4 regions of the Saccharopolyspora sp. NPDC003752 genome follow, and region 1 is predicted to be linked to each of the others. Evidence: riboswitches for the same ligand, from Rfam matches in the RefSeq annotation. Region 1 holds a riboswitch; each other region holds the start of a gene.
What was found. Region 1 has a riboswitch for cobalamin ahead of metE (5-methyltetrahydropteroyltriglutamate--homocysteine S-methyltransferase). Riboswitches for the same ligand answer to the same signal wherever they lie in the genome.
Positions count from the first base shown of each region.

Region 2: it holds a riboswitch for cobalamin, as region 1 does, so the genes downstream of both, ACWEV3_RS27225 (putative cobaltochelatase) here and metE (5-methyltetrahydropteroyltriglutamate--homocysteine S-methyltransferase) in region 1, are expected to answer to the same signal.
Region 3: it holds a riboswitch for cobalamin, as region 1 does, so the genes downstream of both, ACWEV3_RS02860 (ribonucleoside-diphosphate reductase subunit alpha) here and metE (5-methyltetrahydropteroyltriglutamate--homocysteine S-methyltransferase) in region 1, are expected to answer to the same signal.
Region 4: it holds a riboswitch for cobalamin, as region 1 does, so the genes downstream of both, cobN (cobaltochelatase subunit CobN) here and metE (5-methyltetrahydropteroyltriglutamate--homocysteine S-methyltransferase) in region 1, are expected to answer to the same signal.

Region 1 is NZ_JBSGJZ010000016.1:8,647-13,699, reverse strand. It holds gene ACWEV3_RS21530 (2OG-Fe(II) oxygenase) at 1-404, opposite strand, end outside; gene ACWEV3_RS21525 (methylated-DNA--[protein]-cysteine S-methyltransferase) at 401-1,018, opposite strand; gene ACWEV3_RS21520 (RNA polymerase sigma factor) at 1,018-1,512, opposite strand; cobalamin riboswitch at 1,764-2,002, shown strand; gene metE (5-methyltetrahydropteroyltriglutamate--homocysteine S-methyltransferase) at 2,135-4,411, shown strand; gene ACWEV3_RS21510 (serine hydrolase domain-containing protein) at 4,537-5,053, shown strand, end outside.
Region 2 is NZ_JBSGJZ010000023.1:124,825-129,877, forward strand. It holds gene ACWEV3_RS27215 (YbaB/EbfC family nucleoid-associated protein) at 1-398, opposite strand, end outside; gene ACWEV3_RS27220 (GNAT family N-acetyltransferase) at 588-1,055, shown strand; cobalamin riboswitch at 1,274-1,445, shown strand; gene ACWEV3_RS27225 (putative cobaltochelatase) at 1,478-3,496, shown strand; gene ACWEV3_RS27230 (MFS transporter) at 3,659-4,834, opposite strand.
Region 3 is NZ_JBSGJZ010000001.1:595,184-600,236, reverse strand. It holds gene ACWEV3_RS02860 (ribonucleoside-diphosphate reductase subunit alpha) at 145-2,583, opposite strand; cobalamin riboswitch at 2,694-2,907, opposite strand; gene ACWEV3_RS02855 (glycoside hydrolase family 3 protein) at 3,025-5,053, shown strand, end outside.
Region 4 is NZ_JBSGJZ010000015.1:6,379-11,431, reverse strand. It holds gene ACWEV3_RS20595 (precorrin-2 C(20)-methyltransferase) at 1-204, opposite strand, end outside; gene ACWEV3_RS20590 (precorrin-8X methylmutase) at 201-863, opposite strand; gene cobG (precorrin-3B synthase) at 860-2,077, opposite strand; cobalamin riboswitch at 2,164-2,350, shown strand; gene cobN (cobaltochelatase subunit CobN) at 2,445-5,053, shown strand, end outside.

The DNA.
Region 1 (5,053 bases):
AGCAGGATCGGCGTGGGACGGGCCTGCCCGGCCTGGTGGCAGATGTCCAGCCACTCGTCGAGGGTGTCCGGCCATTCCGGTTCCCGGCCGAGCTTCTCGGCCCAGTCCCGGGCGATCGGCAGAAGCCGTGGGTAGAGGGCCTGCCGCAGCTTCTCCACCGGTTCCGGGAATGGCGCGGCGAAGTAGTGGTAGTCGCCGTTGTCCCCGAAGCGGTGGCGGCGCAGGTTGATCGTGGCCCGGAAGTGCTCCGGCTCGTCCCACAGGGCCGCGATCCGCTCGCACTCGGCGGCGGTCAGCAACTGCGGCAGCAGCGCGCAACCGTAGTCGTTGACCTCGGCGGCGACCCCCGCCCAGTCCGCCGCCGCGACCCGCTTCGCGTACCGGTCCGTCTTCGACGTGCTCATGCAGCCTCCAGGTTCAGCAGGGTTTCCTTGGCTTCCGCACCGCCGACGTACCCGCCCGAGGTGCCGTCCGAGCGCACGACGCGGTGGCACGGCACCACCACCGGCAGCGGGTTGGTCGCGCACGCGGTGCCCACCGCGCGAACGGCCCGCGGGCTGCCCGCCGCGGCGGCGACCTCCGCGTAGCTGGCGGTGCGGCCGTAGCCGATGTCGGGCAGGTGCTCCAGCACGTTGAGCCGGAACCCGCGCGTGAGCCGCCAGTCCAGCGGCAGGTCGAAAGCCCGCCGCCGCCCGGCGAAGTACTCGTCGATCTGGCGGGCCGCCTCGTCGAGCCGGGCCGGCGCCCGCAGGATGCGCGGGCTGATCAGCTCGGCCAGCGACTCCAGGACCGAGCTGTGCCCCTGTCGGTCGAAGGCGACCCGCACCAGGCCGCGTTCGGTGGCCGCCAGCAGCAGTTCGCCGACCGGGGTGCCGACGGTGCGGTACGCGACGTCGAGCAGCCCTTCCCGCTGGGCCGCGCTCACCAGGTCGATGTGCAGCCGCTCGCTGGTGTTGAAGTCGATCGTCCGGAGCGCGTCGAACAGGTGTCTGTCGTCGGATTCGTGGATCGTCATCATCACGCTTCCCTCCCCACGCTCGTGGTGGGTCTGTAGGTCGTGCGCAGGGTCTTGATGCCGTCCGCGGCGGCCCGCCGGGCGGCATCGGTGCTGCCGCCGAGGATCGCGGCGATCTCGGCATAGGGCAGGCCGGCCAGGTAGTGGTAGGCCACCGCCATGCGCTGCTTGCCCGGCAGCGCGCTCAGCGCGGCCCACAGGTCGCCGTCCCAGTCCTCCGGGCGGCCGGTCGTGCTGGGCCGCTCGGGCAGGCGCTCGACCACCACCGGCCGGCGGGCCGTCGCCCTGGTGACGTCGACCGCCTTGCGGTGGGCGATCGTGACCAGCCACGCCTCCACGTTGGTGTCCTCGGCCAGCTCCGGGTAGGCGCGCAGTGCGGCCAGGAACGTCTCGGACCACGCGTCCTCGGCGTCGGCCGGTCCGAGCACGGCCCGGCACACTCGCAGCACCATCGGGCCGTACTCGTCAACGATCTGCTCGAACGGTCTCACTTTCACTCCCCGTAGACGCCCCGCGCCGCGGAAACGTGAGATGCGGATCGCCTCGTTTCCACGATCGTCACCCGGACGTGGCCATCCCGCGTTTCGGGAACGGGCCGCCGGCGACGGTGCCGCGTGACGAGCGTCTCACCGGGGGCGCGGCGGCGGGCCGGAAGATCATGTTCAGCCCGGGGATCGCCGGTCGCGCGGGGGCCGCCCGGCGCGGGCCGGGCGCGTCACCGGCCCTTGTCAACGGCCCCCCGATCGGTAGCCTCCGTTGTGCTGGTGGTTCGTCCGCCTCCCTGGAGCGGGGTGGACGAGGCAAGAGGGAACCCGGTGCGAATCCGGGACTGCCCCGCAGCGGTGAGTGGGAACGAACGCCGTCCCCGGTCCCAGACCGGGCACAGCACTGGGCACGCGTGCCTGGGAAGCGACGGCCACTAGGAACCCCGGCTCCGGCCGGGACGTGCCCGCGAGTCCGAAGACCTGCCACCGGTGCGCGCACCGGCCGGTGCGCGCGGTCCGGGGTCTCGCGGGAGGACCCGGCGGACGACCGGCTCGCGCCGCGCGGTGCGCGCCGGTCCGCCTGCGCCTTCCCGGACCTCGGGGCATCTGCCGTCGAGCTCGCGAGGAGAGGGCCTTGACCAGCAAGATCGGATCTACCGTACTCGGATACCCCCGGATCGGCCCCGACCGGGAACTCAAGCGCGCGCTGGAGCGCTACTGGTCGTCCAGCATCGGCGAGGCGGAGCTGCGCGCGGTGGCGCGCGAACTCCGCATCCGGACCTGGCGGTCGCTGTGGGACGCGGGCCTGGATTCGGTGCCGGGCAACACGTTCTCGTACTACGACCAGGTGCTGGACACCGCGGTCACCTTCGGCGCGATCCCGCCGCGCTTCGCGAAGCTCGGGCTGGGCCCGCTGGACACCTACTTCGCGATGGCGCGCGGCGTGGCGTCCGAGCCGCCGCTGGAGATGACGAAGTGGTTCGACACGAACTACCACTTCCTGGTGCCCGAGATCGGCCCGGAAACGCAGTTCTCGCTGGCCGACCGGACTCCCGTGGAGCAGTACCGGGAGGCCGCGGAGCTGGGCGTGACCACCCGCCCGGTGCTCGTCGGCCCGCTCACGTTCCTGCTGCTGGCCAAGTCCGCGGACGGCGCGCCGGAGTCGTTCCGGCCGCTGGACCGGCTGGGCGCGCTGCTGGACACCTACGCGGAGCTGCTCGGCGAGCTGCACCGCGCCGGCGTTGAGTGGGTGCAGCTGGACGAGCCCGCCTTCGTCGCCGACCGCTCGCCGGCCGAACTCGCCGCCCTGCGTGCCGCCTACCGGCGGCTCGGCGATCTGGTGAAGCGGCCGAAACTGCTGGTCGCGGGATACTTCGGCGATCTCGGCGAGGCGCTGGAGGTGCTGGCGTCCAGCCCGGTCGAAGCGATCGGTGCCGACCTCGTCGCCGGGAAGTCCACAGTGGACGCCCTGTCGTCGGTTCGCGGGCTGAGCGGCAAGACCCTGGTGGCCGGGCTCGTCGACGGGCGAAACGTCTGGCGCACCGATCTCGACAAGGCGCTCGCGACCGCCGCCACGCTGCTCGGCTCGGCGAACGAGGTCGCCGTGAGCACGTCGTGCTCCCTGCTGCACGTGCCCTACGACGTCGACGCGGAGACCGGCATCGACCCGCAGGTGAAGTCCTGGCTGGCCTTCGCCGCGCAGAAGGTCCGCGAGGTGGTCGTGCTGGGCCGCGCGTTGCGCGAGGGCCGCGACGCGGTGGCCGACGAGCTGGCCGAGGCGCGCGCCGCGATCGCCGACCGCGCCGGCGCGGACCGGGTCCGGAACAATCGCGTGCGCGCTCGGTTGCAGGCACTTCGGCCGGAGTACACGCAGCGCGGCGATTACGACACGCGGCGCGCGGCTCAGCAGGAGGCGTTGAACCTGCCACCGCTGCCGACCACGACGATCGGATCGTTCCCGCAGACCACGGACGTCCGCAAGGCGCGCGCCGCGGTGCGCGCCGGCCGCATCGACCAGGCGACGTACCGGCGGCGGATGCAGGATGAGATCGAGCGCGTGATCCGCCTGCAGGAACGGCTCGGGCTCGACGTCCTGGTGCACGGCGAGCCGGAGCGCAACGACATGGTGCAGTACTTCGCCGAGCACCTGGACGGCTTCGCCAGCACCGACAACGCATGGGTGCAGTCCTACGGTTCGCGGTGCGTGCGCCCGCCGATCCTCTACGGCGACGTCTCCCGCCCGGCACCGATCACCGTCGAGTGGGCGAGTTATGCGCAGCGGCTGACCGAGAAGCCGGTCAAGGGCATGCTCACCGGCCCGGTGACGATCCTGGCGTGGTCGTTCGTCCGCGACGACCAGCCGCCGGCCGACACCGCGAAGCAGGTCGCGCTGGCCATCCGGGACGAGGTCGCCGACCTGGAGGCGGCCGGCATCCGGGTCATCCAGGTCGACGAGCCCGCGCTGCGCGAGCTGCTCCCGCTGCGCCGGGCGGCGCACGGGGAGTACCTGGACTGGGCGGTGACGTCCTTCCGGATCGCCACCAGCGGCGTCGCCGATTCGACCCAGATCCACACCCACCTGTGCTATTCGGAGTTCGGCGACGTGATCAACGCGATCGTGGCGCTGGGCGCCGACGTCACCAGCATCGAGGCCGCCCGCTCGCGCATGGAGGTGCTCGACGACCTCAACGCGGTCGGCTTCGGCCACGGCGTCGGGCCCGGGGTGTACGACATCCACTCGCCGCGCGTGCCGGACACCGCCGAGGTCGTCGACCTGCTGCGGGCCGCGCTGGCGGCCGTGCCGGCGGAACGGTTGTGGGTCAACCCGGACTGCGGGCTGAAGACCCGCGGCTACGCCGAGGTCGAGGCGGCGTTGCGGAACCTCGTCGCGGCGGCGGCCGCACTGCGCTGACGCCGGGCCCGCGGGCGGCGCCGAACCGGTGGCGCCGCCCGCGAAACGGTCCGATCTGCCGGGAATTTTCCCCGCGATGCGGCGACTTGATCCGGTCAGGACCAGATCGAGCGAATGGAGTGCCGATGTCGCAGGAGCGCACGCCGCAGGGCACCGTTGCCGCCGGGTTCGAATCCGTGCGGGAGGAGTTCGCCGCCGTGGCGGCGGCCGAGGGTGGTGACTACGCGGCCCAGCTGGTGGCCCACCTCGCGGGTGAGCGGGTCGTCGACCTGTGGGTCGGCCCCGAGATCACCGGGGATTCGCTGACCGGCGTGTTCTCCTCCACGAAGGGCGCGGCGTACCTGGTCGCGGCGCTGCTGGTGCAGGACGGCGTGCTCGACCTGGATCAGCAGGTGAGCCACTACTGGCCGGAGTTCGGCGCCGAGGGCAAGCAGGACGTCGTCCTGCGCGACCTGCTGTCGCACCGCGTGGGGCTCGTGGGCGCGGACGCGGGGCTGTCGCTGGAGGAGGTCGCCGATGACCGGGTCATCGCGGAGCGGCTCGCCGCCCAGCGGCCGTACTGGCGCCCGGGCGCCGCGTTCGGGTACCACGCGCTGGTCATCGGGGCGCTCGTCGGCGAGGTGGTCCGCCGCGCCACCGGCG
Region 2 (5,053 bases), on a different contig from region 1:
GCGCCGGCCTCGGCCTCGGGATCGGGGAAGCGCTCGCGGTAGGCCGACACGACCGCGTTGACGGTCTCGGTGTCGTCGCCGACCGTGGCCGACATGACCTCGGCCACCTGGTCCCGGATGCCCGCCTGCGCCTGCCGCATGGTCGTCAGCACCGACTCCGCCAGACCCGCGCCGGACATCCGGCGCGCGTCGTCGGTGATCTGCAGGTCGGTGACCGCGCCGGCGCTGTCGACCGTCACCCGCACCACGCCGTCGCGGGACTCCGCGGTGGCCTTGACCGCCGTCACCTGCTGCTGCATCTGCTGGTAGCGGTCGGCCTTCGCCTGGATGCCGTCGGCCCAGCGCCTGATCTCCTCCTCGGTTCGCGCGCCGTCGACGCCGAACACCGGTTCGCTCACGAATCCCCCATGGCCGCTCGGCTCCCGATCTCGCGCAGGCTAACCGCGGTCTCGGCGGCGGGTCAGCGATTCGGCGCGAAACTGGCCCGATCAGAGCAGCGCCCGCCCGCCGGCGGCCGGAGTGGCGTTGACTACTCCCGGTGCTGGTGGATGCGGGTATTGAGACCTCGCTGTGATATCCAGGTAAGGGTGACCCTCCAGCCGCTCGCGACCGCCGTCCACCGCGCCTACACCGCGGACCTGGACGCCGAGGACTTCTACCGGATGCTGCGCCTGCGCGTCGACGTGTTCGTCGTCGAACAGGAATGCCCCTACCCGGAGCTGGACGGTCGGGACCTGGAGGAGACCACCCGCCACTTCTGGATCGACTCCGCCGACGGCTACGTGCTCGGCTACCTGCGGCTGCTGGAAGACCCCGACGGCACCTTCCGCATCGGCCGGGTCTGCACCGCCAAGAGCGCGCGCGGGCTGGGGCTGGCGCGCAAGCTGATGCGCGCCGCGGTCGCCGAGGTGCAGCACACGCCTGCCGTGCTCGCCGCCCAGACCTACGCCAAGGAGTTCTACCGCTCCTTCGGCTTCGTCGAGGACGGCGAGGAATACCTCGAGGACGGCATCCCGCACGTCGACATGCGCCGGGAGCCCCGCCGGCGGGCGTGACCGGTGCCACTCGGGACTTGGTGGTGATCGTCGCCGGGGGCCGTGAGCGTTTTGTGTCGCTATGGCAGCACAAAATGCTCACGGCACCTCGCCGGCCCCGTCGACGGGCTGCACGCCGCCCGCCGGTGACAGTCCCCCGCGGACCCCGGCCGCAGTGGTGCTGGTCTCGTCGTCGCCGCGGTCGGTTGGTCCGCCGGGCCGGTTCTGCGACGATGCACCTTGATCCGAATGCAAGGGGTGCGCCAGGAAACCGGTGGGAATCCGGCACGGTCGGCGCCACTGTGACCGGGGAGCGGCCCTCCCCCGCGAGCCACCGGGGCGACCTGGGAAGGCCGGAGGGGCGCGGTGATCCGGGAGTCAGGACACTGCCGCCCCTTGTTCCCGCCACCGGGGCGTCCGAACCCCGAGGAAGGAACACCGGCATGACCGCTGCCCCGCGCTTCCCCTTCTCCGCCGTCGTCGGCCACGACGACCTCCGGCTGGCGCTGCTGCTCAACGCCGTGCACCCGGCCATCGGCGGCGTGCTCGTCCGAGGGGAGAAGGGCACGGCGAAGTCGACCGTGGTGCGTGCGCTGGCGTCGCTGCTGCCGCCGCTCGACGTGATCACCGGCTGCCGCTTCGGCTGCGCCCCGCAGGCCGCCGACCCGCAGTGCCCGGACGGCCCGCACGGCTCCGAAGCCGCGCAACGACCCGCCCAGCTCGTCGAACTCCCCGTCGGCGCCACCGAAGACCGGTTGATCGGCTCGCTCGACCTGGAACGCGCCCTGACCGAAGGGGTCCGCGCCTTCCAGCCCGGCCTGCTCGCCGCCGCGCACCGGGGCGTGCTCTACGTCGACGAGGTGAACCTGCTGCACGACCACCTCGTGGACCTCCTGCTGGACGCCGCGGCGATGGGCCGCGCGCACGTCGAGCGGGAAGGCGTTTCGGTCTCGCACGCGGCGTCGTTCCTGCTGGTGGGCACCATGAACCCGGAGGAGGGCGAGCTGCGCCCGCAGCTGCTCGACCGGTTCGGCCTCACCGTGCACGTCGCCGCGTCGCGGGACGTGGCGACCCGGACCGAGGTGGTGCGCCGCCGCTTGGCGTTCGAAGCCGACCCGGCCGGGTTCGCCGCGAGGTGGGCCGGTGCCGACGCCGAACTGGCCGAGCGGATCGCCGCCGCCCGCGCCCGGGTGGACTCGGTGGACCTCCCGGACGCCGAGCTGCGCCGGATCTCCGCGCTGTGCGCGTCCTTCGACGTCGACGGCATGCGAGCCGACCTCGTGCTGGCGCGCACCGCCACCGCGCACGCGGCCTGGCGCGGCGCCGAGGCGGTCGCCGAGGAGGACGTCGAGGCGGCGGCCCGGCTCGCGCTGCCGCACCGGCGCCGCCGCGACCCGTTCGACGAGCCCGGCATCGACGAGGACCAGCTCCAACAGGCCCTGTCCGAGGCGGCGGAGCACGCCGACGACGGCGACGACGAACCGCCGGAAGGCCCGGACGGCGGCGGTCAGCCGCCGGAAGGGCCCGAAGGACCCACCGGGCCGGACGGCGGAGCCGACGGCTCGGAGGAGCGCAGCGACGACCGGGCGCCCGCGGAGCGGCCGCCGCCGGCGCCGGCGCCGGCTTTTCAGGCGCGGCTGCTGGAGGTGCCCTGGCTCGGCGACGGCGCGCCGGGGCGGCGGTCGCGGTCCCGGGCGCGGAGCGGCCGGACGACGCGGGCATCCACTGTGGAGGGTCACGGCATCCACCTGGCGGCCACGCTGGCCGCCGCGGCGCCGCACCAGGTCGCGCGCGGGCGCAGCGGCCCCGGGCTGGTGCTGCGCGGCGACGACCTGCGGCGCGCCATCCGGGAGGGGCGCGAGGGGAACCTGGTGCTGTTCGCGGTGGACGCGTCGGGATCGATGGCCGCCCGGGAACGGATGTCGGCGGTCAGCGGCGCCGTCCTGTCGCTGCTGCGGGACGCCTACCAGCGGCGCGACAAGGTCGGCGTGGTGACCTTCCGCGGCGACTCGGCGGAACTCGCGTTGCCGCCGACGTCCTCTGTGGACATCGCGGCCGCGCGGATGCGGAGGCTGCGCACGGGTGGCCGCACGCCGCTGGCTGACGGGTTGTTGCGCGTGCACCGGGTGGTGCAGACCGAACGGATGCGGGACCCGCAACGGCGCGCCCTGGTCGTGCTGCTGACCGACGGAAAGGCCACCGTGCCGCTGGATTCCGGGCTCACCGGGCGGATTCGCACGCAGCAGGCCGTCGATGACGCGCTGCGCTCGGCGGGCCTGCTCGCCGAGGCGGGCGTCGCGTCCGTCGTGGTGGACTGCGAGAACGGACCGGTCCGGCTCGGCCTGGCCGGTCGGCTCGGGGCCGCGCTGGGCGGCCCCTGCCTGCGGCTGGAGGAGCTGTCCGCGGACAACGTGGCCGGCGTCGTCCGCGCGGTCCGGGACGAGCGCCCTCACGCCGCTTGATCTCGTTTTGATTACGAGATCCGACGTTCCGTCTTCTGGCCCACCCGACCGATTGGTACGGTGACGCCGTCCACCTGACCCCCAGGGGTGGACCCGCAAGATGCCCCCGCGCTCCCGGTAACCCCCAGGCCGGTCGAGTGCGGGGGCTCTTTTAATCGCCCCTCACGCCGCCCGGTCGCCGACCGAGGGCGCGACGACGCGTGTCTGGTAGCGGTGGCGGCAGGCGGCAGCGACGATCAGCAGCGGAACCGCCGTGGCGGCGGCGATCCCGAAGATCAAGCCGTACGAGCCGCGCTCCGCGAAATGCCCGGCCGCCGCCGATGCGGCCGCGCTGCCCAGGAACAACGCCGACGCGAACAGCGCCACGGCGGTGCCCCTGGCCTCCGGGGCCACCGAGGTCACCCAGGTCTGCAACGACGAGTGCATGAACGACCAACCGCCGCCGAGCAGCAAGGCCGTGATCACCACGGTCGCGATGCTCGCGGTGGCGGTCACGACCAGGTAGCCGACGAACATCGACGCGCCGCCGGTCGCGATCAGCTGCCAGACCGCCAAGCGCCGCCCCAGCACCTTCACCAGCCGGGAGAACACCCACACGCCGACGCCGTACGCGGCGGTGGCGAGCCCGGCCACCGCGACGTCCACGCCCCCGTGGACCAGCGCCGACGCCAGGAACGTCATGGTGCCCAGCAGCACCGCGCCCTCGACGAACACCAACCCGAAGACCAGCAGCGCCCAACGATTCGTCAGCACCGCCATCAGGTGGCTGCGCACGCCCTGGGCCTGAGCGCGCTCCGGCTCCGGCAGCTTGCGGAGCAGGACGACGCACACCGCCGCGCAGACGGCGGGTAGCGCGAAAACCGCGCGCCAGTCGAGAAAACCGGCCAGCAGCCCGCCGACGGCGGTCGCCAGCGCCGTGCCCATCGCCGATGCCGCCATCAGATCGGAAAGCGCGCCCTGCCGGTGCTCCTGCGGCACGGTATCGCCGACGTAGGTCAGCGACGCGGGAACGACGGCCCCCATGCACGCGCCGGTGACCACGCGCGCCACGACCAGCGCGGTCAGGTTCGGCGCCAGTGCGGAAACCACCCCGCCCGCCGCGGCGGCGAGCATCGTGCCGCGCATGACCGGCAGCCGGCCGAAGCGGTCCGACAGCAAACCCCACAGCGGCTGGGAGAGGCCGTAGGCGAGGAAGTAGCCGCTGGCGACGGCGACCGCCGCGGCCAGCGGCTCTTCCATCGCCAGCGCGATCAGCAGCAGCATCGGGGTGACCGCGAAGCGGTCGAAGTTGGAGATCAGCGCGGCGAAGGACAGCACCAGCGGCGGCCTGGTCGGCATCGGGCGACTCCTCGCTGACTGGGACGACCGTCCATGATCGTCGCCTGCACCGTTCCAGAACCCCGTGAGCTCGGCCACCATCGAATCGGTGCCATTGGGCCATTGGGGTTGATCAAGCGGGTGAGGTATTGCGGATTTGTCTCGTATCGGCGTTCGCGCGCGGGATGCGGTGCTAGGTTCGGCCGCGCTGCGGGGAAAGACGATTCTTCTGGGGAGAAG
Region 3 (5,053 bases), on a different contig from region 1:
GGGCTATGCGCCTGCGGCGCATGCGACAGCCCATCGACGTGTGGCTTTGCGGCCCGCGGTTGCGGGCCGTCCAGGATGAAAAAGGCTCAATGGAAATCGGACCTTCGGCTTCCATTGAAATTGCGGCGGGATGCCGGGTGAAAGTTATTGGCAGGCTTCGCAGTCGGGGTCTTCGACCGAGCAGGCCGCGCCGGCCGCCGCGGTCGGGATCTCCGCGACCGGGACCGCAGTCGGGACCGCAGTAGGGGTCGCCGTCGGGACCGCGTTGAGCTTGCCGTCGGTACCGCGCAGGGTGCTCTTCTCCACGTGGGTCGCGCTGGTGGAGCGCAGGTAGTACGTGGTCTTCAGGCCCTTGTGCCAGGCGAGCCGGTAGAGCTCGTCGAGGGTGCGGCCGCTGGGCCGGCTGACGTAGAGGTTCAGCGACTGCGCCTGGTCGATCCACTTCTGGCGCCGCGCCGCCGCCTCGACCAGCCAGCGCGGCTCGATCTCGAACGCGGTGGCGTAGAGCTCCTTGAGCTCCTGCGGGATCCGGTCGATCGGCAGCAGGCTGCCGTCGTGGAACTTCAGGTCCGCGACCATCGCGTCGTCCCACAGCCCCACGCGCTTCAGGTCGGCGACCAGGTGCGGGTTGACCACGGTGAAGTCGCCGGACATGTTCGCCTTGACGTACAGGTTGCGGTAGACCGGCTCGATGGACTGGTTGACGCCGCAGATGTTGGAGATCGTGGCGGTCGGCGCGATGGCCATCACGTTGGAGTTGCGCATGCCATCGCGCACCACCCGCGCCCGCAGCGCCTCCCAGTCCAGCGTGGACGACCGGTCCAGGTCGACGTCGCCGTCGCGGGCCTCGGCGAGCAGTTCGAGCGAGTCGATCGGCAGGATGCCGCGGCTCCACAGCGAACCGTCGAAGGACTCGTAGCGGCCCCGCTCGGCCGCCAGCGCGCTCGACGCGGCGATGGCGTGGTAGCTGATCTGCTCCATGCTGCGGTCGGCGAACTCCACCGCCGCATCCGACGACACCGGGATGCGCTGCGCGAACAGCGCGTCCGCGAAGCCCATCAGCCCCAGCCCGACCGGCCGGTGCCGCAGGTTGGACCGGCGTGCCTCGGGGATCGTGTAGAAGTTGATGTCGATGACGTTGTCCAGCATCCGCACGGCGGTGCGGGTGGTGCGCTCCAGCTTCTCGGCATCGATGCCGTCGGCCGTGACGTGCCGGGCCAGGTTGATCGACCCGAGGTTGCACACCGCCACCTCGTCGGTGCTGGTGTTCAGGGTGATCTCGGTGCACAGGTTCGAGGAGTGCACGACGCCGTTGTGCTGCTGCGGCGAGCGCAGGTTGCACGGGTCCTTGAAGGTGATCCACGGGTGGCCGGTCTCGAAGAGCATGGTCAGCATCCGCCGCCACAGCTCCACCGCGCGGACCCGCTTGAACACCTTGATCTCACCGCGGTCGGCGGCCTGCTCGTAGGCGCGGTAGCGCTCGGCGAACGCCTTGCCGTAGAGGTCGTGCAGGTCAGCGGTCTCGTCCGGGGAGAACAGCGTCCACTGCTCGTCGGCTTCGACGCGGCGCAGGAACTCGTCGGGCACCCAGTTCGCGGTGTTCATGTCGTGGGTGCGGCGGCGGTCGTCGCCGGTGTTCTTGCGCAGGTCGAGGAATTCCTCGACGTCGACGTGCCAGGTCTCCAGGTACGCGCACACCGCGCCCTTGCGCTTGCCGCCCTGGTTGACCGCCACCGCGGTGTCGTTGGCGATCTTCAGGAACGGCACCACGCCCTGCGACTTCCCGTTGGTGCCGTTGATGTGGGCGCCGATGCCGCGCACCGGCGTCCAGTCGTTGCCCAGCCCGCCGGCGTACTTCGACAGCAGCGCGTTGTTGCTGATCGAGTGGAAGATGCCGGACAGGTCGTCGTCCACAGTGGTCAGGAAGCAGGACGACAGCTGCGGCCGGGTGGTGCCGGCGTTGAACAGCGTCGGCGTCGAGCACATGAAATCGAACGACGACAGCAGGTGGTAGAACTCGATGGCCCGCGCCTCGCGGTCGTCCTCGCGCAGCGCGAGACCCATCGCGACCCGCATGAAGAAGGCCTGCGGCAGCTCGAACCGGGTGCCGTCGTGGTGCAGGAAGTACCGGTCGTAGAGGGTCTGCAGCCCGAGGAAGCCGAAGGTCAGGTCGCGTTCCGCCACCAGCGCGCCGCCCAGCCGCGCCAGGTCGAAAGCGCCCAGTTCCGGGTCCAGCATCTCCAGCTCGATGCCGCGCCGCACGTAGTCGGCGAAGTACTCCGGGTAGTGGGCGCGCATCTCCTCCTGGTCGGCCTCCTGCGGCTCCCCCAGGTAGCTCAGCGCCTCGCGGCGCATCCGGTCCAGCAGCAACCGGGCGGTGACCTGCGAGTAGTTCGGTTCGGTCTCGATCAGCGTGCGCGCCGCCATGACCTGGGCCAGCGAGAGCTCGTCGTCGCTGATGCCGGTGTAGCCGGTGCGCCGCACCTCGTCGAGCACGGCTTCGGCGGACACGCCGGACAGCCCGGCGCAGGCTTGGTGGACCACAGTGGACACACGGGTCCAGTCGTTGAGTGTCGCCGTCACGGGCTTTCTCCCTCGCGAGCTCGGCGGACCACGACGGCGCGCGAGGAGACCCGCGGCGGCAGCCGCTGGTCGTCCGCGCAGACCCGCCCTCGAGGTCCCGGACAGCACGCTTCGCGCGTGCACCGGCGGCAGGTCTTCGGACTCACGGGCGGCCTAGTGGTCGTGGCTTCCCGGGCTGTTCGCCCAGTGCTCTACCCGCTGCCGTTCGGCAGCGGGGTCACGACTTTCGTTCCCGTTCACCGCTGCGGGGCAGTCTCGGATTCGCACCGGGTTCCCTCTTGCCTCACCGGACGCCTCCGGTGAACCACCAGCGATCAACACACTACATGTTGGGTTCGGGGGCGGCGCGCATGGGCAGATAGCGGCTTGGCGCGGTACCGGTCGACAGTCCGGGCGCGGTGGCCGAGACTGGGCGGCCGGGGGCTGGCGAAAGGGGACCCGGTGGACGAGGCGAAGCTTCGGTCGTTGCTCTCGGAGCTGACCGTGGCGGACAAGGCGCGGCTGCTGACCGGAGCCGACTTCTGGACCCTGCACCCGATGCCCCGGATCGGGCTGCGGTCGCTGGTGCTCTCCGACGGCCCGAACGGGGTGCGCGGCACGACCTGGGACGAGCGCGACACCTCGCTGCTGTTCCCGGTGGCGTCCGCGCTGGCGGCGACGTGGGACCGGGCGGCGGCGCGGACCGCGGGGGAGATGTTCGGCGACGAGGCGCGCCGCCGGGGCGTGCACGTGGTGCTGGCGCCGACCGTCAACGTGCACCGAAGTCCTTTCGGCGGAAGGCATTTCGAGAACTTCTCGGAGGATCCGCTGCTGATCGGCGAGATCGGCGCCGAGGTGGTGGCGGGCATCCAGTCGCGCGGGGTGGCCGCGACGCCGAAGCACTTCGTGGCCAACGACAGCGAGACCGAGCGGCTCAGCTACGACGCGATCGTCGACGAGCGGACGCTGCGCGACCTCTACCTCAAGCCGTTCGAGCGGATCATCGCGAAGGCGTCGCCGTGGGTGCTGATGGCCGCCTACAACTCGGTGAACGGCAGCACGATGACCGAGAATTCCGCGCTGGTGAACGACATCCTCAAGGGCGAGTGGGCGTGGGACGGCGTGCTCGTGTCCGACTGGTTCGCCACCCGCTCGCTCCAGGCGGCGGCGCTCGGCGGTCTCGACCTGGCGATGCCCGGGCCGAAAAGCCCCTGGAGCGACGGGAAACTCGCGAAGGCCGTGGAGCAGGGCGGAGTTCCCGAGTCGGTGCTCGACGACAAGGTCCTGCGCGTCCTGCGGCTGGCCGACCGCGTCGGCGCGTTCGAGGACTCCGAGCCTGGCGGTGGCGGTCCGCCGGAGGAGGCCCGGCCGGTCATCCGGCGGCTCGCAGCGCAGGGATTCGTGCTGCTGCGCAACGAGGTCGTGTCGGATGCGCCGCTGCTGCCGATCGACCCGAAGGTCGCCAAGGTCGCGGTGATCGGCGAGAACGCCACCATTCCGGCGGCGCAGGGCGGCGGTTCCTCGCACGTCAGCCCGCCGCACGTGGTGACTCCGCTGGACGGGCTGCGGGCGGCGTTGCCGGACGCGGATGTCGTGTACCAGCGCGGTGTCCGGCACCGGCGGCTGCTGGACGTGATCCCGGGTGCGGAGGTCGCCGATCCGGCGGGCGAGGGCAACGGCCTGCGCGTCGACTACCTCGGTGCCGACGGCGAGGTGCTCGAAAGCGAATTGCGCGGCACCGAGCGGCTGCTGTGGCTCGGCGGGCTGCCTGCCGGGACGAAGTCGTTGCGGCTGCGGGGGAATCTCCTGCTCGACGTCGGCGAGCACGTGTTCGGGGTGAACGGCACCGGCGGCTTCCGCGTCGAGCTCGCGGGCCGGGAGGTGCTGGCCGCGGACGTGGTGCGCGCGGACGGGATCGACGATCCGATGGGCGACATGCTGGAGCCGCCCGAGCAGCGGTTCAACGTGGTGATCGTGGAATCGGACCTGGACGACGCCGGCCGGGCCGCGCTCACCGTGGAGTTCACCCCGCAGAGCCTCGATGCGCTGGTGGCGGTCGGAATCGGGCACCGCGCACGGGAATGGGACGACGCCAGCGAACTCGCGGCGGCCCTCGCGGTCGCCAGGGACGCCGATGTCGCGGTGGTCGTGGTCGGCACCAACGACGAGGTCGAGACGGAGGGCCGCGACCGCGACTCGCTGGATCTGCCCGGCGCGCAGAACGAGCTGATCCGCAAGGTCGTGGCGGCGAATCCGAACACCGTCGTGGTGGTCAACGCCGGTTCGCCGGTGCTCATGCCGTGGGCCGCCGACGTGCCCGCGGTGCTGTGGACCTGGTTCGGCAGCCAGGAGTACGGGGACGCGCTGGCCGATGTGCTGCTGGGCGAGGCGGAGCCCGGCGGCCGGTTGCCGACGACGTTCCCCGCCGAGCTCGCCGACGTCCCGGTCCCGCTGCCAGGTGTGCAGCCGGTGGACGGCGAACTGCATTACA
Region 4 (5,053 bases), on a different contig from region 1:
CGGGTAGACGAGGGCCTCCTCGATCTGCCCCGGCCGCAGGTACGGCTCGGCGACGGACCTCGCGATGCTCCTGCCGTGCCGGGCGCTGTGGTACGCGATCACCTCGGCCCGTTCGATCAGCCGGGCGGCCTTGACCGTCACCAGCTCCGGGTCGCCGGGGCCGAGACCCACGCCGAAAAGCGTGCCCTTGCCGTTGCTGCTCACTCTTCCTCGCTCGCGATCGCGTTGATGGCGGCCACCGCCATGGCGCTGCCGCCGCGGCGGCCGTGCACCACCAGGTGGTCCAGCCCGGCGGGGTGCGCCGCCAACGCCTCCTTCGATTCCGCGGCACCGATGAAGCCGACGGGCAGCCCCAGCACCGCGGCGGGTTTCGGGGCGCCGTCCTCGATCATCTCCAGCAACCGGAACAGCGCCGTCGGAGCGTTGCCGATCGCGACGACCGATCCCGCCAGCCGGTCGCGCCACAGCTCCAGTGCCGCGGCGCTGCGCGTCGTGCCCAGCTCGCGGGCCAGGCCCGGGACCCGCTCGTCGGACAGCGTGCAGATCACGTCGTTGTCCGCGGGCAGGCGGCGCCGGGTCACGCCGGCGGCAACCATCGCGGCGTCGCACAGCACCGGCGCACCGGCGCGGAGGGCCGCGCGCGCGTTGAGCACCGCGTTCGCCGAGTACGCCAGGTCGTCGACCAGGTCGACCATGCCGCAGGCGTGGATCATCCGCACCGCTACCCCGGCCACCTCCGGCGGCAGGCCGCTCAGGGCCGCTTCCGCGCGGATCGTGGCGAAGGAGCGGCGGTAGATCTCCGCGCCTTCCCGGACGTATTCGGGCACCCCTCGGTAGCGGGTCGCCCCGTTGTTCTCGTTCACACTGTCCTCCGTGCCGCGACGAGCGCGGCGGATACCTGGTCGACATCGGCGCCGGATGCCCGCGTCTCGCCGTCGAGACCGACCTCGTAGCCGGCACCGGTGGCCAGCACTTCCACGACGCGCCCCTGCGGTCGGCCGCAGCGCCGTTCGCAACCCGACCAATGCACCGCAAGAGCGCCGCCCGCCGATGCGCGCTGGGCGTCTTCGCGGACGTCGGCCCGCGCCTTCGCGCAGCCGGGACGACCGGCGCACGCGGTCACCCCGGCACCGGCCGAGGACGGATCGACGAGCAGGCCGTGCGCGCCGAGTTCCGAGAGCCACCGACCGGCTTCGTCCAGCCGCAAGCCGGGCAGGACGACGGTCCGCCACGGCGTCAGGCGAAGTTCGCCCGCGGCGTCGGACGCGGCGGTGATGATATCCAGCTGGTCCCGCGACAGGCGGCCCAGTGGTGCCCCGGCCACCACCCCGACCGTTCCGTCGGACCGTTCCACCGCGCCGACCTGCGAATGCGTCGCCGGCGGGTTCGACGGGAGCGGCCCGCCCGGGACGGCGCCGAGGCGGTCGGCGATCCGGCGCGCACCGTCGTCGAGTTCGGCCAGCCGCCAAGCCGAGAGCCCTTGCTCGGCCTTCTCCGCCAGGAACGCCTCCGCCGCGGCGATGGCGACGCCGGCGGCCTGGTCCGGGGTCGATCGCACTCCGGAATCCACGCCGGCGAGCACCAGCGCCAGGGTGTCCGCGCGCTCCGCGAGCAGGCCGACATCGGCGCCAAGCGAGATGACGTCCGCGCGGCCGTCGTCGATGGCGAACAGGAAACGTCCGGGCAGGTCCGCCAACGACGGCGTCGCGCAGAGCGCCGCGTCGAGTTCCCGGGCCACCGCCCGCACGTCGACCAGCTCGCGGCCGTCCGCCGAGGGCGAGCCGATGATGTTGCGGACCCGTTCGTGCGTTGCCGAGGGCAGCAGCCCCGCCGCCCGGAGCCCGGCGGCGAGTTCCTCCTCCGCTCCCGCGGGCAGTCCGCGCACCTGCACGTTCGCCCGCGAGGTGAGCTCCGCGCCGCCGTCGCCGAGCGCCGCGGCCGCCGCGATCGCCCGGACCTGAGGCGGCGTGAGCACGCCGCCCGGGACGCGGATGCGGGCCAGTCCGCCGTCGGCTGCCTCGTGCACCCGCAGCGCGCCGGGACACGCGTCCCGCTCTGGTCTGGCTCTGTGCAACACCCGGCTGATACTACGGACCCAGGTAGTTGCGGACGCAAAACAAGCGCGGTGCGACGTGCGTCATGCCCGCGCCGCTTGACGTAAGATCACCCCGTTGCGAAGAGTGGTCGCAGCATTCAGCGGCGACGGTGGAGGAAGCCGGTGCGAATCCGGCGCGGTCCCGCCACTGTCACCGGGGAGCGGACTCCAGGGAAGTCACTGTCCTAACTGGACGGGAAGACGGAGCGAGCGCTGATCCGGGAGCCAGGAGACTCCGGTCGCCGCGACCTACGAACCGGGGCGAGGACCCCGAGGGAGGTGCCGTCATGCGCTGCGCACGCGCGCCCAGGCCCCGCGACGCCGGTCGCCACGCCGAGGAGCGGTCCGCATGATCCTACTTCTGTCCACTTCGGACACCGATCTGCTCAGCGCGCGGGCCGCCGACGCCGAGTACCGGCTCGGCAACCCGGCGCGGCTGGGCGTGGACGACCTGCCCCCGCTGCTGGAGGACGTCGACCTCGTCGTCGTGCGGCTGCTCGGCGGCCGCCGGGCCTGGGAAGAGGGCCTGGACTCGCTGCTCGCGGGCCCGCGCCCGGTGATCGTGCTCGGCGGCGAGCAGGCGCCGGACGCGGAACTGATGGAATGCTCGACCGTGCCGGGCGGGGTGTGCGCCGAAGCGCACCGCTACCTCGCCCACGGCGGCCCGGACAACCTGGCTCAGCTGCACCGCTTCCTGTCCGACACGATCCTGCTCACCGGGCACGGCTTCGAGCCGCCGGCGGAGACCCCGACCTGGGGCGTGCTGGAGCGGACCCCGCGGCGCACCGAAGGCCCGACCGTCGCCGTGCTCTACTACCGCGCGCACCACATGGCGGGCAACACCGCGTTCGCGAACGCGCTGTGCGAGGCCATCGAAGACGCCGGTGGCCAGGCATTGCCGCTGTTCTGCGCCTCCCTGCGGGCGCCCGATCCGCAGCTGCTGGAGCAGCTCGGCCGGGCGGACGCGCTGGTCGTCACCGTGCTCGCCGCGGGCGGCACGAAGCCCGCCACCGCTTCCGCCGGCGGTGACGACGAGGCGTGGGACGTCGGCGCGCTCGCCGAACTCGACATCCCGATCCTGCAGGGGCTGTGCCTGACCAGCAGCCGCGAGGCCTGGGAGGACAACGACGAGGGCCTGTCGCCGCTGGACATGGCCACGCAGGTCGCCGTGCCCGAGTTCGACGGCCGCCTGATCACCGTGCCCTTCTCCTTCAAGGAGAACGATGCCGAGGGGCTGCCGGTCTACGTGGCCGACCGCGAACGGGCGGCCCGGGTCGCCGGCATCGCGGTCCGGCACGCGACGCTGCGGCACGTGCCGCCGCAGGACAAGCGCCTGGCGCTGATGCTGTCGGCCTACCCGACCAAGCACTCCCGGATCGGCAACGCCGTCGGCCTGGACACGCCGGTCAGCGCGGTCCGCCTGCTGCGGGCGCTGCGCGAGCGGGGCTACGACATCGGACCCGAGGATGGCCCCGACGCGCTGCCAGGCGTCGCGGACCAGGACGGCGATGCGCTGATCCACGCGCTGATCGCCGCCGGTGGCCAGGACCGCGACTGGCTGTCCGAGGAGCAGCTCAGCGGGAACCCGGTCCGCATCCCCGCGCGCCGGTACGCGAGCTGGTTCGCGACGCTGCCCGAGGACCTGCGCACCGCCATCGAGCAGCACTGGGGACCGCCGCCGGGCGAGCTGTTCGTCGACCGCTCCCAGGACCCGGAAGGCGAGATCGTGCTCGCCGCCGTCCGCGCGGGCAACGTCGTGCTCATGGTGCAGCCGCCGCGCGGTTTCGGCGAGAACCCGATCGCGATCTACCACGACCCGGACCTGCCGCCGAGCCACCACTACCTGGCGGCCTACCGCTGGCTGATCGACGAGTTCGGCGCGCACGCCATGGTGCACCTGGGCAAGCACGGCAACCTCGAATGGCTGCCCGGGAAAACGGCGGGCATGTCCGCCTCGTGCGCCCCGGACGCCGCGATCGCCGACCTCCCGCTGATCTACCCGTTCCTGGTCAACGACCCCGGCGAGGGCACCCAGGCCAAGCGCCGGGTGCACGCCACCCTGGTCGACCACCTCGTGCCGCCGATGGCCCGCGCGGAGAGCTACGGCGACATCGCCCGGCTGGAACAGCTCCTCGACGAGCACGCCAACATCTCGGCGATGGACCCGGCGAAGCTGCCCGCGATCCGCAGCCAGATCTGGACGCTCATGCAGGCCGCCAAGCTCGACCACGACTTGGGGCTCGACGAACGGCCGCACGACGCGGAATTCGACGACATGCTGCTGCACGTCGACGGCTGGCTCTGCGAGGTCAAGGACGCCCAGATCCGCGACGGCCTGCACGTGCTCGGCGACGCCCCGGCCGGCGAGGCCCGGGTGAACCTCGTGCTCGCGATGCTGCGCGCGCGCCAGATGTGGAGCGGGCAGAGCGCCGCGCTGCCCGGCTTGCGGGAAGCGCTCGGGCTCGCCGAGGACGGCAGCGCCGCCCGGGAGCAGGTCGACGACGTCGAGACCCGCGCGCACGCCCTGGTCCAGGCGATGGAGGACCGCGGCTGGAGCCCGGATTCGGCGCCCGAGGTGTGCCGGGAGGTCCTCGGCAGCGCCGAGGACGCGGTCGTGCGGGTGCTGGAGTTCGCCGCGACCGAGGTGGTGCCGCGGCTCGCCGCGACGACCGACGAGATGACCGCGACGCTGCACGCCCTCGAAGGCGGGTACGTTCCCGCGGGTCCCAGCGGGTCGCCGCTGCGCGGGCTGGTCAACGTCCTGCCCACCGGCCGCAACTTCTACTCGGTCGACCCCAAGGCCGTGCCCAGCCGCCTGGCCTGGGAGACGGGATGGGCCATCGCCGAATCCCTGCTCGACCGCTACCGCGCCGACACCGGCGACTGGCCCCGCTCGGTCGGCCTGTCGGTGTGGGGCACCAGCGCGATGCGCACCTCCGGCGACGACATCGCGGAGGT